DNA from 2 places in the Sulfuritortus calidifontis genome. Region 2 is predicted to be linked to the other one. Evidence: riboswitches for the same ligand, from Rfam matches in the RefSeq annotation. Region 2 holds a riboswitch; the other holds the start of a gene.

Region 1 (5,747 bases), 280 kb from region 2:
CTGCGCCCAAGCAATTGCAAATGACTCGCCGGCATCTCCTTTTTCACCATGATCAAGCCACCTTGCTGTCGGGGTTCGCCTTGGTTTCGGCTGTCTTGTTCCGGGTGGCGCGCATCAACGTGGCATGGCATTTCACCAGGTCGCCGAAGAACTTGCCGCGCACTTCGCTGGCCAGGTTGGCCTGCGCCATCAGCCCCTGAAGGCGCTTGAGCAAGCCCGGCAGGGCGGCGGCCAGCTCTTCACGACGCTGCCGCCAGCCGGCCGGCTCAAGGCTGCCGATCAGGTCGGCCAGAATTTGCGCTGCCTCTGTGGCATCAGTCTGGCGCACCAACTCGGGTCCGTGCATCAGCAGGAAGGATTCCATGGCACCGGGGATGCGGCGGCCTTCGAGCGCATGCCGGATCATCGCTTCGGCTGTAGCGGCATCGCCAAACTGGCTAGCGCCATCGACTGCGGCAGCAGGATCCAGCCCGGGCAGCGCGGCCAAAGCCTGACGGAAACCCTCAGCCAGATTGTCCTCACGCTGTTGCAGGCCCTCGATCAGGGTCGCGACCTCGGCCTTGACCGCCACGGTCTGCGCCGCTTCGCAGCCGGCCAGGACGATCAGGGCGTCCAGCAATTGACGCACCGGGTGCGCGCCCTGGCGCAATACGCCCTCGGCATCCTGCAAGGCGGCGCGCAGCACGACCAGCTGCAGACGGCCGATGCGCACCTGCCAGTCGGCGGGCACTGCAGCGGTGAAGACCCGGGCCTCGAACCATCCGGCCGCCCAATCCAGCGCCACCCGATCCGCCGCGCTCAGCTGCAGGCTGGCGGCCTGCTCGATCCGGCGCAGGATCGCCATGCCCGCGGCCAGCGCCCCGGCATCCAGCCCGAGCAGGCGGGCAGCCTCGGCATCGCCGTGCCGCCAGCCAGCCAGCACCTGGGCCAGGGTCTGGCCCTGCGACGGCGTCGGCTGGCTCAACGACTGCCGCATCAGCCAGTTCTGGCAGACGGCGGCGACGGTGCCGGCCTGGCCCTTGGCCGGCAGGCCGAGTTTCAACTCGGGCAGCACCTGGCGCTCGAGCAAGAACTGGTTGAGCGCCTGATAGACCGGCTTGACCTGCTGCGGCAGATATTCGGCCAACAAGGGCAGCAGGCTCTGGCGGATCGCACGGACCAGGCCGGCTTGGCGCATGGCCTCGATGGACGCCGCCCCGATCAATTGCGGCGCCACTGGCGACTGCCGCCAGCCCCGCGTGCCGGTGATGGCATCGAGGCGCCGCTCCAGGCTGTAGAGCTCGCCCTTGCAGGCCGTGGCGATGGCCTGGGCCAGGGTCTCCGGCGCCGCGAAGTCGTAATGCACGTCCTCGTCCATCAGGCCGGGCCGCTGCGCTGGCGCCGTCGCGGTCTGCCCGGCCTTGTCCCCGGCCGGGTCGGACAGCGCGGCATATCGCTCCCTGAACGCCGCTTCCAAATCGCCCCGTCGATGTCGCAGGACACCGATGGCTTGTTCATACAATTCGATCGCGCTGTCCGGCCCCACCCAGGGCCTGGCCTCGATCAGGCCGTTGAGGGCATCGCCCAGTGTCACGGCAAAGGCCGAAGGCAAGCAGGCGACGGCGGCATCGCGGCATTGGCCGACCAGCGCGGCGGCATCCGGCGAAAGTTGATTCAGATTCGATTCCTGCATGGCCCGACCTCCTGACCCGAGAGCGCGATCTTCGGGTCCAAACACCGCTGCGTTGCGGCAAAAATCAGGGCAATGCAAACAGGCGAATGCCTGCGAAGATGGGTGGCGCGCACCAACGCGCCACGTTTGGCCACCTAGCGGTCCCGCTGTCGTAGGGTCGCCCCCTTAGACCGGTAACTTTGCGTCCCCGCCTTTCGACGGGTTTGCCCTTGTAGGTTGCGGAATCGCTTCCGCAGGCGCTATTAAACCTCCTCCCCTGCCGGGGCTGTCAAGCCGCGCGATTACGCAGTTCAACCCTTGATGCAGACCTTGGGCCGCAGGAAGGCCACGCGCCGGGCAAGGCCGGCCTTTTCCGTGGCTTCGGCCACGAGGTCGACGTCCTTGTAGGCGCCGGGCGCCTCTTCCGCCGCGCCGCGCATGGACTTGGTGCGGATCAGGATACCCTGGCCCTTGAGCTGCTCGATCAGTTCCCGGCCGCGCCATTTCTTCAAGGCGGCGTTGCGGCTCATGGCCCGGCCGGCGCCGTGGCTGGCCGAGGACCAGGCGCGCCGTTCGCCCTCGGCCGTGCCGGCCAGCACGTAAGAACCGGTGCCCATGCTGCCGCCGATGATCACCGGCTGGCCCACCGCCTGGTATTCGGCCGGCAGCGCCGGGTGATTGGGACCGAAGGCGCGGGTCGCGCCCTTGCGGTGGACATAGAGCATCCGGTCCTTGCCATCGACCCGGTGTTTTTCCAGCTTGCAGGTGTTGTGCGAGACATCGTACAGCGTGGCCAGATGGCTGCCCGGAATCACCCGGGCGAAGACCGCGCGCGTGAGGTGGGCCAGGATCTGCCGGTTGGCCAGGGCCACATTGATCGCGGCATTCATCGCGCCCAGGTATTCCTGCCCCTCGGGCGAATTGATCGGCGCGCAGGCCAGTTCCCGGTCGGGCAGGACGATGCCCAGCCGACTTGCCGCCTTGGCCAGGGAAACCAGATAGTCGGTGCCGATCTGATGTCCCAGGCCGCGCGAGCCGCAATGGATGGAGACCAGCAGCTGGCCTTCGTGCAGGCCGAAGGCCCGGGCGGCCTGGGTGTCGAAGATCTTTTCCACCACCTGCACTTCCAGGTAGTGGTTGCCCGAGCCCAGGGTGCCCATCTCGCCACGCTGGCGCTTCTTGGCCAACTCGGAGACATTGCCGGGCACCGCGCCGCGCATCTTGCCGTGTTCCTCGATCAGGGCGAGGTCGGATTCACTGCCATAACCCTGATGCACCGCCCATTCGGCGCCGCCCAGCATGACCTGGTCCAGTTCGTGGCTGGACAGCTTGAGCGCGCCCTCCTCGCCCACGCCGGCCGGGATGGCCTGGAACAGGGCGTCGGCCAGTTGGGGAAACTGCGCCGCGGCGTCCTTGAGCTCGAGATTGCTGCGCAGGCAGCGGATGCCGCAGGAAATGTCGAAACCGACGCCGCCGGCGGAGACGATGCCGCCCAAGTCGGGGTCGAAGGCGGCCACCCCGCCGATGGGAAAGCCGTAACCCCAATGGGCATCGGGCATGGTCATGGCCGGGCCGACCAGGCCGGGCAGCTTGGCCACGTTGGTGATCTGGGTCAGCACCATGTCGTCCATGGTCCGCAAGAGCGGCGCGCTGCCGTAGAGCAGCACTTCGGACCGTACCTCGCCCGCCGCCCTGGGCACGGTGAAGCAGTAGTCGTCGAGCTGCCTGAGCCGTGCCATGTCCATGGTCAAACCCTTTTCAATCAGACATCTACGATGCAGCGGGCCAGCCAGCCCTTCGTCCCCTGCTCCACCTTCAGCATAGTCAGCGTGGCGCCCTTCACCTCGGTGCCGCGCTCCGCCCCGGGCCGCCAGGGCATGCCCCAGGCCCGGCCCAGCCAATGCGTGTCTGCGTGTTCCAGCTCGAAGGCGCAGAAGACCAGGCCGCGCAGCCGGGCCTGCGCGAGCAGCTGGTTCAGCCAGGTCACCAGGGCCAGCTCCAGGTCGGCCTCCTCGAACTCGACGGCCACCTCCTGCTCGGGGAGCACCGTGGCCGGCTCGGCCATGATGGCGAACATGCCGAGGGCGGCGTTGGCAAAGGCCTCGTCCACGGTCTTGCCCCGGGCCTCGATGCCGATGTCGGCCTCGTGGTCGAAATAGCGGTAACGGCGGGTCATGGCGGCGGCAGGACTGGGGCTCAAGGCTGAAGACGGCTATAATTTTGCGTTTTTTCCGCCCCGGTAGGAAATCAGGAATTCAAATGGAAGCCGAACAGCTCAATCAGATCGAGAACCAACTGGCCGACCTCGCCCGTCGGACCAAAGAGCTACGGGGGTATCTTTGACTACCCGGGCAAACGCGACCGGCTAGACGAAGTCATCAAACTTACCGAGGACCCCGCCCTCTGGAACGACGCCAAGCAGGCCCAGGAACTGGGGCGCGAACGCAAGTCGCTGGAGGCCGTGGTGCTCACCCTGGAAGAGGTCGAGCAATCCCTGAAAGACACCGGCGAGCTGTTCGAGCTGGCCCAGATGGAGGCCGACGAGGACACCCTGCACTCGGTCGCCGCCGATCTCGCCGGCATCGAGAAGCGCGTGGCGGAGCTGGAATTCCGCCGCATGTTCGCCAACCCCATGGATCCCAGCCCCTGCTTCATCGAGATCCAGGCCGGCGCCGGCGGCACCGAGGCCCAGGACTGGGCCAGCATGCTCGAGCGCATGTACCTCAAGTATTGCGAGCGCAAGGGCTTCAAGGCCGAACTTCTGGAAGAATCCGAGGGCGAGGTGGCCGGTATCAAGAGCGCGACCATCCGGGTCGACGGCGACTACGCCTACGGCTATCTGCGCACCGAAACCGGCGTGCACCGCCTGGTGCGCAAATCGCCGTTCGATTCCAACGCCCGGCGCCACACCAGTTTCTGCTCGGTCTTCGTCTACCCCGAGGTGGACGACTCGATCGAGATCGACATCAACCCGGCCGACGTGCGCACCGACACCTACCGCGCCTCCGGCGCCGGCGGCCAGCACATCAACAAGACCGACTCGGCCGTGCGCCTGACCCACATCCCGACCGGCATCGTGGTCCAGTGCCAGAACGACCGCTCGCAGCATCGCAACCGCGATGAAGCCTGGAAGATGCTGCGCGCCCGCCTGTACGAACTGGAACTGAGAAAGCGCCAGGCCGAGCAGCAGAAGCTGGAAGACGCCAAGAGCGACATCGGCTGGGGCCACCAGATCCGCTCCTACGTGCTCGACCAGTCGCGCATCAAGGACCTGCGCACCAACCACGAAGTGGGCAACACCCAGGCCGTGCTCGACGGCGACCTGGACGATTTCATTCAAGCCAGCCTGAAACAGGGCGTATAAGCCAGAGAGTAGCCGCCATGAGCGAAGAGAACCTCCAGCCTCAACAAGAAGAAAACGAAGTTTCGGCGAAGGCTAATATCGGCGAAGCCGATGTTAAGTCCGCACAAGCGGACGGCCAAAGCCAGAACCAGATCATCGCCGAGCGTCGGGAGAAACTGGCCAAGCTGCGCCAAAACGGCGTCGCCTTCCCCAACGACTTCGAGCGCAAGCACCTGGCCGCCGACCTGCACGCGCAATATGGCGAGAAGAGCAAGGAAGAGCTGGAAGCCATGGCGGTCGAAGTGCAACTGGCCGGCCGCATGATGCTGAAACGCGTGATGGGCAAGGCCAGCTTCGCCACCCTGCAGGACAAGAGCGGCCGCTTGCAGATCTACGTCTCCAACGACGTCACCGGGCTGGACGCGCACGAGGCCTTCAAGCACTGGGACCTGGGCGACATCCTGGGCGTGACCGGCACCCTGTTCAAGACCGGCAAGGGCGAGCTCACCATCAACGCCAAGTCGGTGCGCCTGCTGACCAAGGCCCTGCGCCCGCTGCCGGAGAAGTTCCACGGCCTGACCGACACCGAGCAGAAATACCGCCAGCGCTATCTCGACCTCATCACCAACGACGACACCCGGCAGACCTTCATCCGCCGCTCGAAGATCGTCCAGGCCATTCGCGAGTTCATGGCCGGCCAGGACTTCCTCGAAGTCGAGACGCCGATGATGCACCCCATCCCCGGCGGCGCCT
Region 2 (5,747 bases):
TCCATCCGCGTCGCCTGCTGGCGCGGCCCGAAGCTGAGCACCTCGTCCACTTGCAGGCCGCGCGGGATCTGGTGGGTGATGAAGAGCATGGTGACCTTGCCCTTGAGCTCGACCAAAGCGACCAAAGGGGTCAGCTTCGGAATATTTTTCAACAAAGCCCTCATACGCATCCTCCCATCAGAATCCAAAATCCACCTGGTCTTTTGACTCGTCGCTTCTCACAGGTTTGCCGGTCGGCCTACCCGGCTTGCTCTGCATGCGCCGGATTCCCACAGCCGCGCAAACCTTGTCGCTGAATCGATCGCTGCCCAGCGGCCGCCCCTGGGATAGGGCAAGCCGGATGTCGGCAAGTGCCTCGTCGTCCAATTGGCTGCGAAACAGGGCTCGGTAGGCGATGTGCCTGCCCGGCCCATCCTGATCGAGGGCAAGGTAGAGCGGATGGGGCGTGATGCGCCGGTCGGCTTGGCCGAGCCCATTGTGCCGGTAGCTGCTCCAACGGTATTGGCCGGGGTCTTGCACCATGTCGGCGCGGACGGGATTGAGTTCGATGTAGCGCATGCAGGTGAGCAGGTAGGCGTCTTCCTGTACGAGGCTGGATTTGTAGCGCCCTTCCCACAGGCTGCCGGTGCGTTTGTAGCTGCGGTTGATGTATTGGACATAGCGTCTCCCGATGGCCTGCATGAGTTTAGCGGTGCCGGTTTCGGTTTCCGGGGTGACCAGAAGATGGACGTGGTTGGTCATCAGGACATAGGCGTGGATGGCGCAATGCCAATCGGCAGCCGCTTTCTCCAGCCAATGGAGGTAACTGTGACAGTCCTCCTCGGCAAAGAAGCAGGGCTCTCGATTGATGCCGCGCTGGACGATGTGCTGGGGCAGTCCGGCTAGTTTGATGCGGGGGCGACGGGGCATGGTTTATCGGCTCGAAAGATTATGCGAAGCTGACCCCTTTAATTTCGGCCCAGTAATCACCAGAAAAGAATGTGGCTTCCAATCGCTACCCCCAGTGTCCACCCTAAGTTCTACACTTGGCATCATTTATCTCCCTTAAATTCAACAGTCATGCTTGGATGACTTGCTTGCCAGAAATGCCGTTTTAGTTCCTCATCTTTTGATATTGAGAACATTTCTATAGTTATATTAATTGCGCCATTAGCATCTAGAAATGCTTTGGCACACTGAGATGTCAATTGCTGCAAAGCAGCTTTGCTACTTATCGAATATGTTTTAACGTTAATCCCAGATTTTGCAGGGCTAATAAATATTAATTTCTTATTTCGGCAGTCCTTTATCGACGAGCAGACCCCATTTTCAATCAGAATATTTTCCGATTTCCTTGCGAGATCAAGCCGCTGATTTTCGAACGTTCTATCTTCAAAACCCGCCTCAGAAATCCCAATGGTTACAATTATCAGCGACACAACAATAATCAATGTACCTGGCGTTGATTTCCTTTTCATCGCTCCTCTATCCCCCTCAACAATTAATTGTGCATCGTTTCGTTCGTTTCTTTATTGTCGCCATCCCGCCGCCGCTCATCCTCCACCACCTCCATCCGCGTCGCCTGCTGACGCGGGCCGAAGCTGAGCACCTCGTCCACTTGCAGGCCACGCGGTATCTGGTGAGTGATGAAGAGCATGGTGACCTTGCCCTTGAGTTGGTTGATGGTCTTGGCGAAACCTTCGGCCGTCTGCTGATCCAGGTTGGACACGGCCTCGTCGAACACGAGAATCTTGGGCCGCTTGAGCAAGGCGCGGGCAATGGCGATACGCTGGCGCTGGCCGCCGGAGAGGCCGACGCCATGCTCGCCCAATTCGGTCTGGTAGCCCTCGGGCAGGTGTTCGATGACGTCATGGATCTCGGCGGCCTTGCAGGCAGCGATTACATCCTCGAAGCCGGCATGGGGGTGGGCCATGACCAGGTTGTCGTAAACGGTGCCGGAGAACAGCACGGTTTCCTGCGGCACCACACCGAAGGCGGTGCGCAGCTCGTTGGCGGCCATGGTGCGGATGTCTTTGCCGTCGAGCTTGATATTGCCCTCTTGTGGCAGATAGAAGCCCAGCAGCAGTTTAGCCAAGGTGCTCTTGCCGGAACCGGACGGGCCCATGAGCACGGTAAGGTGGCCAGGCTTGAGGGTGAGGTTGAGATTGCGGTAGAGCCAGGGGTGATGCTCGGAATACCGGAAGCCGATGCCGGCCAGATCGATGCGGCCCTGTCCGGCATTCTCCCGCTTGGGCGTGAGGGTGTGCGGCTCTTGCGGCATGTCGAGGATGTCGCCCAGGCGCTTGACCGCGATGTCGGCCTGCTGGAATTCCTGCCACAGGCCGGCCAGCCGGAGCATGGGCTGGCTCATGCGGCTGGCAAACATCTGGAAGGCGACCAGCATGCCGACGGTGAAGCCGTCGTTCTGCATCACCAGCAGGGCACCGACGATCAGGATGGACAGCGTCATCACCTGCTCCACGCCATTGGTGACGACGTTGTAGGTGTTGCCCGCCTGCTTGGCGCTGAAGCCGGCGGCCAGATATTGGGCGAAGAGGTCGCCATATTTGCGGTCGATGTCCGGCTCCATCTGTAGCGACTTCACCGTGGCCATGCCGGAGAGGTATTCGGTGAGAAAGGCCTGGTTGCGGGCGCCAAGCATGAACTGCTTGTTCAGCCGTTCGCGGAAGATGGGCACGACCAGGAAGCTGAGCACACAGATCACCCCGAGCAAGCCGACGGCGATGAGCGAGAGCTGCCAGGAATAGGCGAACATCACCGCCAGGAAGATCAGCAGGAACGGAAAGTCGAGCAACAGGGTGATGGCGGCGCCGGAGACGAACTCGCGAATGGTCTCCACCCCCTGCAGGCGGGCAACCAGAGTGCCGGTAGGCCGGTGCTCGAAATAGGGCATGGGCAGCCGCAAGAGGTGGCGGAAGACCTGGCTGCCGAGCACGGCGTCGATGCGGTTGCCGGTGTGCAGCACCAGGTATTGCCGCAGCCAGCTCATGACCGTGGTGAAGACCAGGAACATGATCAGGGCAATGCCGATGACCCAGAGGGTGCTCTGGGTCTGGTGCACCACCACCTTGTCGATGATGACCTGGGTGAATACCGGCGTGGCGAGGCCGACCAACTGGATGGCCAGCGAGGCCAGCAGTACGTCGCGCCAGATGAGTTTGTGCTTGAGCAGTTCAGGTATGAACCAGCTGAAGCCGAATTCCTTTTTCTCGGTCTCGAAGCCAGGAATCTCTTCTGCCTTGCCCTCCCCCACCGATTCTTTGGTCACCAGCACCAACTCGGGCTCGAACCAGGCGGCGGCCTCCCCGGCCGGCAAGCTCTCCGGCGCCTGGGCGCCGGGGCGGAAGTAGAGCAACTGACCGGCCTCGCTGTTTAGAATGAGGACGGGGACGCTGGGCTGAGCCGGGGCACCGTGGTCTGCACTGGGCTCGCTCTCAATTTCAGCCAAGTCGGCAGTGGGCTCGGCCAGGGTAAGCTCGCCTTCCTTGCCGCCCTCAACGACATCTGCGGCGTGTTGGGGGGTCGCACGAATGAAGGCGATGGCGGGCAGCGGCAGGCCTTGCCAGTCCACGCCGGGCAATTCACGGTTACCGGTCTTGAGACCTAATGAACGCGCCGCCTCGTGGAAAGTGGCCAGGGTGTAGGGTGGCGGAAACTCCTGGGCGATGAGTGCCGCATCGAAGGGGATGCGATAGCGGTTGCACAAGCTACCCAGCAGCCAGAGCAGTTCGTCGTGCGAGATGGGGTGCAGCAGTGGCTGGGCCTGCGCGTCCGATTGTTCCGCCAAAGACTCTGTTTCCCCGGAGGACGTTTGCGCGGGATCGATGTTGCAGGTATTTGTTTCAGGGCCGCTGGCGACAAGCCGCGCAAGCGCCTGATGCGCTGCCCGATAGTGTCTTGCGATGACCGACGCAATAAAGCGCGCTGACAAATGGGCAAGACTCACCGCCCAATTGCCGCGCCCGCCGATCCTTCCCTGAATCGTTGTTCGCATTCCCACCCCATATTGCCGTTCATTGCCGGCATTTAGTCACTATGTTGGCTGCGCTGCGCCAAGGAACGAACAGCGGCGATTTTAAAACTGTGCAGCTCGACAACGCACAGCCTGCCTTCTTGGCAATCTCGCCGCCTTGAAACCTGTCCCTCAGGCCGACTATTTTATGCCCATCGCTCGATGGATTTGCCCTTTTCAAGGACGAACACATCCTAAATCCGGCCCAGGAAAAGCGTCAATTACGTAGCACTGCTTATCTAGAAAGGCTATATACCAGCGGAAAGCATGCCTCGCCCGCTCAATGGCAGATAGCGGCTGGTGCCGGCAGCCTGACTCGAACAGACAACCTACCGCTTACAAGGCGGTTACTTTCTTGACCACCCCCCTAAGGGGAGGGTCGCACGTTCGATTCGTGCCGGGGGCGCCAATTTCGCCCATCCGTTCAGGCGAAGGCCATCAGCTCCTTGAGCTTCTTCTTGGCCGCGCCCGAGGCGAGCACCTCGCGCGCCTTGGCTATGCCGGCTGCCAGCGAGTCGGCGACGCCGGCGACATAGATCGCCGCGCCGGCGTTGAAGGCGACGATGTCGTGTTCGGCCGATTCCAGGTCGTCGAAGGCGCGCATGAAGCGCAGCTTGGCCTCGTCGATGTCGGCCACGGCGAGTTGCTCGGACGGGCAATGGACCAGGCCGAAGTCGGCCGGCTGCACGGCGTATTCCTTGATCTCGCCATCCTTCAGTTCGGCGACGAAGCTGACGCCGCCCAGGCTTAGCTCGTCCAGGCCATCGGCGGCATGCACCACCAGGACATGGCGGCTGCCCAGTTCGCGCAGCACGGCGGCCAGGAGCGGCACCAGGTCGCGGTGGAAGACGCCGAGCACCTGGTTGGGCGCGCCGGCCGGGTTGGTCATGGGGCCGAGCAGATTGAACAGGGTGCGCACGCCGAGTTCGCGCCGCACCGGGGCGGCGTGCTTCATGGCGGAGTGGTGATGGGGCGCGAACATGAAGCCGACGCCGATCTCGCGCACGGCCTGGGCGATGCGCTCGGGCGGCAGATCGACCTTGATGCCGAGCGCCTCCAGCACGTCGGCGCTACCGCACTTGGACGAGACCGAACGGCCGCCGTGCTTGGCCACATGCGCCCCGGCCGCCGCCGCGACGAAGGCCGCGGCGGTGGAGATGTTGAAGGTGTGGGCGCCGTCGCCGCCGGTGCCGCAGGTGTCGACCAGGTGATCGACGCCCGCGAGCGGCACCTTGGTCGACAGCTCGCGCATCACCTCGGCGGCGGCGGCCAGCTCGGTCACGGTCTCGCCCTTGATGCGCAAGGCCATGATGGCACCGGCGATCTGGGCCGGGGTGAGGCCACCGGTCATGATCGCGCGCATCAGATCGTGCATCTCCTCGCGCGAGAGATTCTCGTGCGCGATCAGCTTGGTCAGCAGACCGGGGTAGTTCAGGCTCATCGCACGGTCTCCTTGAGAAAGTTCGCCAAGAGCTCGTGGCCATATTCGGTCAGGATCGATTCCGGATGGAACTGCACGCCCTCCACCGCCAGGGTCTTGTGGCGCACGCCCATGATCTCGCCGTCCTCGGTCCAGGCGGTGATCTCCAGGCAGTCGGGCAGGCTCTCGCGCTCGATCACCAGCGAGTGGTAGCGCGTGGCGCGGAAGGGATTGGGCAGGCCGCGGAAGACGCCGATGTCCTTGTGCTGGATCATCGAGGTCTTGCCGTGCATGAGCTGTTTGGCGTGCACGATG

The links. Region 2 has a riboswitch for cyclic di-GMP ahead of EL388_RS09280 (peptidase domain-containing ABC transporter). Riboswitches for the same ligand answer to the same signal wherever they lie in the genome.
Region 1: linked by a shared signal. The riboswitch ahead of EL388_RS07995 (DUF1631 family protein) and the one ahead of EL388_RS09280 (peptidase domain-containing ABC transporter) in region 2 are both predicted to bind cyclic di-GMP.

The regions. Positions count from the first base shown of each region.
Region 1 is NZ_AP018721.1:1,522,806-1,528,552, forward strand. It holds gene EL388_RS07990 (EAL and HDOD domain-containing protein) at 1-50, opposite strand, end outside; gene EL388_RS07995 (DUF1631 family protein) at 53-1,672, opposite strand; cyclic di-GMP riboswitch class I at 1,806-1,890, opposite strand; gene EL388_RS08000 (RtcB family protein) at 1,963-3,396, opposite strand; gene EL388_RS08005 (archease) at 3,414-3,851, opposite strand; one part of gene prfB (peptide chain release factor 2) at 3,911-3,991, shown strand; one part of gene prfB (peptide chain release factor 2) at 3,993-5,015, shown strand; gene lysS (lysine--tRNA ligase) at 5,033-5,747, shown strand, end outside.
Region 2 is NZ_AP018721.1:1,805,182-1,810,928, forward strand. It holds gene EL388_RS09265 (hypothetical protein) at 1-164, opposite strand, end outside; gene EL388_RS09270 (transposase) at 178-909, opposite strand; gene EL388_RS09275 (hypothetical protein) at 1,032-1,457, opposite strand; gene EL388_RS09280 (peptidase domain-containing ABC transporter) at 1,481-3,787, opposite strand; cyclic di-GMP riboswitch class I at 4,113-4,195, opposite strand; gene trpD (anthranilate phosphoribosyltransferase) at 4,437-5,453, opposite strand; gene EL388_RS09290 (anthranilate synthase component II) at 5,450-5,747, opposite strand, start outside.